DNA from 2 places in the Streptomyces sp. NPDC048171 genome. Region 2 is predicted to be linked to the other one. Evidence: riboswitches for the same ligand, from Rfam matches in the RefSeq annotation. Region 2 holds a riboswitch; the other holds the start of a gene.
The links. Region 2 has a riboswitch for cyclic di-AMP ahead of ACGF3J_RS29520 (peptidoglycan DD-metalloendopeptidase family protein). Riboswitches for the same ligand answer to the same signal wherever they lie in the genome.
Positions count from the first base shown of each region.

Region 1 (3,202 bases), on a different contig from region 2:
CAAGCACTCCGCCGAGGAGTTCGCCGCCGAGCTGGAGCGCTGCGGTGCCACCCTCGACGCGCACGCCGACCACCCCGGCGTCCGGCTCAGCCTGGAGGTGCCCGCCTCGCGCCTCGCCAAGGCGCTCGGCCTCGTCGCCGACGCCCTGAGGGCACCCGCCTTCGCGGACAGCGAGGTCGAACGGCTGGTCCGCAACCGCCTCGACGAGATCCCGCACGAGCTGGCCAGCCCGGCCCGCCGCGCGGCCAAGGAGCTCTCCAAGGAGCTGTTCCCGGCCGGGAGCCGCATGTCGCGCCCGCGCCAGGGCACCGAGGAGACGGTCGAGGCCATCGACTCCGGCTCCGTACGCGCCTTCTACGAGAGGCACGTCCGCCCCGCCACGGCCACCGCCGTGGTCGTCGGCGACCTCACCGGCCTCGACCTGGACGCGCTGCTGGGCGAGACCCTGGGCGCGTGGACCGGCGCCGCCGCCGAACCCCGTCCCGTGCCGCCGGTGACCGCCGACGACCGGGGCCGCGTCGTCATCGTGGACCGGCCCGGCGCCGTCCAGACGCAGCTGCTGATCGGCCGCACCGGATCCGACCGGCACGACCGCGTGTGGCCCGCACAGGTGCTCGGCACCTACTGCCTCGGCGGCACCCTCACCTCCCGCCTGGACCGCGTCCTGCGCGAGGAGAAGGGCTACACCTACGGCGTTCGGGCGTTCGGGCAGGTGCTGCGGTCCGCGCCGGACGGCACCGGCGCCGCCATGCTCGCCATCAGCGGCTCCGTCGACACGCCGAACACCGGCCCCGCCCTGGAGGACCTGTGGACGGTGCTGCGCAAGCTCGCCGCGGAGGGGCTCACCGACCCCGAGCGCGACGTGGCCGTGCAGAACCTGGTGGGCGTGGCGCCGCTGAAGTACGAGACGGCCGCGGCCGTGGCGAGCACCCTGGCCGACCAGGTCGAGCAGCACCTGCCCGACGACTACCAGGCGACGCTCTACCGTCAACTGGCCGCCACGGGCACGGTGGAGGCCACGGCGGCGGTCGTGAACGCCTTCCCGGTCGACCGCCTGGTGACCGTCCTCGTCGGTGACGCAGCGCAGATCAAGGAGCCCGTCGAGGCCCTCGGCATCGGTGAAGTCACCGTGGTGGCGGCCGAGTAGGGCACGCGCGGAGAGCGGCCCCGGTGACCGGAGTGTCACCGGGGCCGCCGTTTGTCCGAATTGAGGGAGAGGCTGCCCGTCTGCCCTGTGGCATGCGCTACAAAAACGCTGTTGCGTTTGAGGATTGAACACAGCCGCGTTTAGCGTCATCCGGGCTGTTCGTCAGGCAGTGCGCCGCACCCGCGGCACCGGACAGTCATCGCCGAGTCCCCGTACGGCGCGAGCCAGGGGAGCCGGGGACCCACCGTAGTCCCTGGGGTGAATCGGACGCCCGCGCGTGCAGCGAGGGGGTCCGTAGGAGACCTTCCTGCTCCGAACCCGTCAGCTAACCCGGTAGGCGAGAGGGAAGGAAAGGACCAGCCTCTACATGGCGTTCACGCGCGCCACCGGGAAGCACCGGCGTCCCAGCAGGATGCATCGCAGTACCGCCCGCGCGGCGGGTGTCGCGGCCCTCGCCACCACCGGCGTCGTCGGCACCCTCGCGGCTCCGGCGCTCGCCGCCGAGCCCGAGGTGGAGCGGAGCGGACTCACCCCGGTCATCACCATCGGCGACTCCCTGGCCGAGGAGATCGACGCCCAGGCTCTCGCACAGCGGCAGGCCGCCGCGGACGCCGCGGCCCGTGAGGCGGCCCAGGAGGCCGCGCGCGAGCGGGCCGCCGAAGCGGCCAAGGAGGCACGCGAGGCCAAGGAGCGCGCCGCGCGGGAGGCCGAGCGCAAGCGTCTCAACACGTTCGTCCCGCCGATCACCTCGTCCTACGTCTCCACCGCGTACCAGGCCGGCAGTTCCCTGTGGTCCTCCGGCAGCCACACCGGCATCGACTTCCACGCCTCCAGCGGTACGACCGTGCACGCGGTCGGCGTCGGCACCGTCGTCGAGGCCGGCTGGGGCGGGGCGTACGGCAACCAGGTCGTGATCAAGATGCACGACGGCACGTACACGCAGTACGGGCACCTGTCGTCCGTCGGCGTCTCCGTCGGCCAGTCGGTCGACCCCGGCCAGCAGATCGGCCTCTCCGGCGCCACCGGCAACGTCACCGGACCCCACCTGCACTTCGAGGCCCGTACGAGCCCCGAGTACGGCTCGGACATGGACCCCGTCGCCTACCTCCGCTCCCACGGCGTGAACGTCTGACGGCGGACCCCGCGACACCACCCGAAAGCCCCGGCCGTGTGAGCCGGGGCTTTTGGTTTTCGCCGGCGCGCGGCCGCCCGCCGTAGGCCAAAAAACATCCATGAAATCCGCTCCGCCGTCGGAATATCCGCTTGATTGGCCTAGAGTCGCTGGAAACGTCAACCGTCGACGTTTCACGGGGATTAAGGCGGAGGTCGGTCATGCGTATTCCGGCGCATTCGGTGTGCACCGCGATCCGGGACGACATCGTCGCCGGCGTCCACGTGCGCGGGGGCCGGCTCACCGAGGAACTCCTCGCCCGTCGCTACGGCGTCTCCCGCGTCCCCGTCCGCGAGGCCCTGCGCACGCTGGAGGCCGAGGGCTTCGTGGTGACCCGGCGGCACGCGGGCGCGTGCGTCGCGGAACCGACCGAACAGGAGGCCGCCGACCTGCTGGAGACCCGTACGCTCCTGGAGCCCCTCGGCGCCGCCCGGGCCGCCCGCCGACGGACCGACGCCCACCTCAAGGTGCTGCGCGGCCTGGTCCGCCTGGGGCAGGAACGCGCCAGGCAGGGCAGTGGCGAGGATCTGCGCTCCCTGGGCGGCTGGTTCCACGAGACCCTGGCCCAGGCCGCCGGCAGCCCCTCCCTGACGGCGCTGCTGACCCAGCTGCGCCACAAGATCGCCTGGATGTACGACGTGGAGGCGCCGGTCGGCCCGGTGGAGTACTGGGCCGAGCACGGCGCGATCCTCGACGCGGTGGCCCGGGGCGACGGCGACCGCGCGCGGTCGCTCATGGCGCTGCACGCCGAGCGGTCGGCACCGGGGCACCGCCTTCGATTCGCCTCCGGCGGCGGCAGGACGGAGCGTGTGAGGAACTCGCAACGTCCCGTAAACACGGCAAGCCTGCGGCATTAACACGGGTCCCGTATACAAAGAGGAGGA
Region 1 covers NZ_JBIDAU010000003.1:565,403-568,604, reverse strand. The annotation lists gene ACGF3J_RS11255 (M16 family metallopeptidase) at 1-1,147, shown strand, start outside; cyclic di-AMP (ydaO/yuaA leader) riboswitch at 1,338-1,502, shown strand; gene ACGF3J_RS11250 (M23 family metallopeptidase) at 1,515-2,279, shown strand; gene ACGF3J_RS11245 (GntR family transcriptional regulator) at 2,480-3,175, shown strand.
Region 1: linked by a shared signal. The riboswitch ahead of ACGF3J_RS11250 (M23 family metallopeptidase) and the one ahead of ACGF3J_RS29520 (peptidoglycan DD-metalloendopeptidase family protein) in region 2 are both predicted to bind cyclic di-AMP.

Region 2 (3,202 bases):
GCGCCCACTTCGACTCGCTGACCCCGCACCGGATCGCCGCACAGGACCCCGAAGGGGTCGAGCTGCTCTTCGTCCACACCCTGCTGCAGAGCCCGACGGCAGCGCTGTGCCTCGGCCCGACGACCCCTGGGGAGATGTCGTGAGTTCCATGGAGGAGAAGTTCCCGCGTGCCCTGTGGGTGCGGCTGCTCATCTACATCGCCCTGGGGCACGTCTTCGGCGGCTTCCTCTACCTGCTCTTCGAGGTGGGCGCCGGCCGATAGCGGTCGTGCGGACCGGTGCCGTGCCGGATCAGTCCAGCATCCGCTCGCGCAGCCGCTCCCGGGTCGCCGGGGTGAGGTGCAGGCCCTGCTCCAGGTAGGCGTCGACGCCGCCCCAGGTCTCCTCGACGGTGTCGAAGGCCGCCGCCAGGTACTCGGCGCGCGCGTCGAACAGGGGGCTCAGCAGCTCCATGACCTCGGGGGAGTAGGCCGAGGCGGCGGAGCTGCCGCGGCGCACCTTGTAGCGGCGGTGCGTGGCGTTCGACTTGAGGTAGTCGTCGAGGACTGCGTCGCGCTCGACGCCGAGCGCGAGCAGCGTGACCGCGATCGACAGGCCCGCGCGGTCCTTGCCCGCCGCGCAGTGCATCAGGGCGGGGACGCTGTCCTCGGCGAGCGCGTGCAGCACCCGGGAGTGCTCCGCCGTGCGCTCCGTGATGATCGTGCGGTAGGACGCGATCATCCGCTGGGCGCCCTTGCCGTCGGCCAGGATCGCGTGCAGCTGGTCGAGGTCGCCGTCGCGGACCATCTTCCAGAACTCGGCGCCGTCCGCCGGGTCGCTCAGCGGCAGGTTCACATTGCGCACGCCCGGCAGCTCGACGTCGGGGCCTTCCAGCTTCTGGTCGGCCGCGTTGCGGAAGTCGAAAATGGTGTGCAGGCCGAGGGTGGCCAGGAAGGCGGCGTCCTCCCCGGTGGCGTGCGCCAGGTGGCCGCTGCGGAACAGCACGCCGTGCCGCACCCGTCGCCCGTCCGCGGCCGGCAGTCCGCCGACGTCCCGGAAATTGCGCACACCGGTCAGCTCGGGTTCGGTCGACGGGACCTGCTGCGTCACGGGGACTCCTCCCACTCCGCCCCGCCGACGCTGCTCGGCGGCGGGCTCGCCTCGACGATACGGCATCCCCTGTCTGCGCCAATGAGTTGTCCACAGGGCATTAAGGACGGCATCGCGCCTTCTGTCCGAATTGATGCCTTAATTCCAACTGACGCTGAATTGCGAAAGGGTGGAGAAGTGGCGCGTGAGCAGCGTCATATCCGTAACCGTGCGTCGTCCGTCATGTTCACGTAATCAAGCCGGTTTTCAAGGATGTTCGCGCGAAATGCCATTCCCCGAATCGACGGAGTGTGACCGGATATTCCCGTAAAGGATCAATCGGAACGCCTTCTGGTGGAACCCTTCGCTTGTCCGGGTGCGTCTTGGTCCCTTACGTTCACCACCGATCCGGACGGACGCCTAATCCTGCCGCCGACCGGAGCCCACTCTCATCCACCACCCGTACCGGCAGGAGCGGGGGACCCACAGGTACGAATGCCTGTTCCGGTTCCCGGAACGGCTTGGGGTGAAGCCGCGTTTCGGCGCGGCCGGGCATCTCCAGCCCGAACCCGACAGCTCACCTCGCAGGCGCCGGAGAGGAATTCGCCATGCCCGCGAAGGGTAAGCACCGCCGTACCAGGGCCATGCGCCTGACCCGCACCATCGCCGTCGCCGGAACCGGTGGCGCCGCGCTCGCGCTCCCGCTGATCGGGGCCGCCGGCGCCAACGCCGCCCCCGCGCACTCCGTTTCCGAGCAGTCCGTCCAGTCCATTGCGGCGACGGCGAAGAAGGCCGCCGCGAGTGGCGCCGAGAAGAACTCGGACGCGCGGACCTACACCGTCAAGAGCGGCGACTACCTCTCCCGGATCGCCGACGAGCAGAACGTCGACGGCGGCTGGAAGAAGCTGTACGAGGACAACCGCCAGGCCATCGGTTCGGACCCGTCACTGATCCACCCCGGCCTGAAGCTCTCGGTCGGCGCCAAGGCCGCCCAGTCGGAGAAGCCCGCCGCCGAGAAGCCGGCCGCCGAGAAGCCCGCCGCGGAGAAGCCGGCCGAGGCGGAGAAGCCCGCCGCCAAGCCCGCCGAGAAGTCCACGGACGCCGAGAAGGCCTCCACCTCGGACGCCGGCACCAGCAGCGGCTACACCTCTCCCGTCGCGGGCGGCACCGTCGGTACCCCGTACCACCAGTCCGGCAGCATGTGGTCCAGCGGCTACCACACCGGCACGGACTTCGTCGTCCCGACCGGCACCCCGCTCAAGGCCGTCGGCGCGGGCACCGTCGTCTCCGCCGGCCCCGGCGGTGCGTACGGCAACCAGGTCGTCATCCAGCTCGCCGACGGCCACTACGCCCAGTACGCCCACCTCTCCTCCCTCTCCGTCTCCGCCGGCCAGTCGGTGACGGCGGGTCAGCAGGTCGGCCTCTCGGGTGCCACCGGCAACGTGACCGGTCCGCACCTGCACTTCGAGATCCGCACCACGCCGGACTACGGGTCGGACATCGACCCGGTCGCGTTCCTGCGCTCGCACGGCGTCTCTCTCTGACGCACGGCCAGGGCGCAGCCCCCACGCCACCGAAGGCCGGACCCCGATCCCCGGGTCCGGCCTTCGGTGTATTCCGCAATTGACCAAGCCTTTAGGCGTGGCCTTTCTCACCGACCGTCAACCCCTGCCTACGGTCGCGTAGGTCACATTCCAAGGTGAATCATGGCCCGATGTGGCAGACGATTCGAAGAATGACAGCAGAGCAGTGATCGGGTCGTACGTGGCGCTGGGGGACAGCTTCACCGAGGGCGTCGGCGACCGCGGCCCCGACGGGGCGTTCGTCGGCTGGGCCGACCGATTCGCCGTACTGCTCGCAGACCGGCGCCCCGAGGGCGACTTCACCTACGCGAACCTCGCCGTGCGCGGCAGACTGCTCGACCAGATCGCGGCAGAACAGGTCCCCCGAGTCGCCGCACTCGCACCGGACCTCGTCTCGCTCGCGGCCGGCGGCAACGACATCCTCCGGCCCGGCACCGACCCCGACGAGGTGGCCGAGCGGTTCGAGCGGGCGGTGGCCGCGCTGGCCGAAGCGGCCGGCACCGTCCTCGTGACGACCGGGTTCGACACCCGCGGCGTGCCCGTGCTCAAGCA
Region 2 covers NZ_JBIDAU010000011.1:121,448-124,649, reverse strand. The annotation lists gene ACGF3J_RS29535 (helix-turn-helix domain-containing protein) at 1-143, shown strand, start outside; gene ACGF3J_RS29530 (DUF6126 family protein) at 140-262, shown strand; gene ACGF3J_RS29525 (tyrosine-protein phosphatase) at 291-1,088, opposite strand; cyclic di-AMP (ydaO/yuaA leader) riboswitch at 1,515-1,671, shown strand; gene ACGF3J_RS29520 (peptidoglycan DD-metalloendopeptidase family protein) at 1,676-2,611, shown strand; gene ACGF3J_RS29515 (SGNH/GDSL hydrolase family protein) at 2,817-3,202, shown strand, end outside.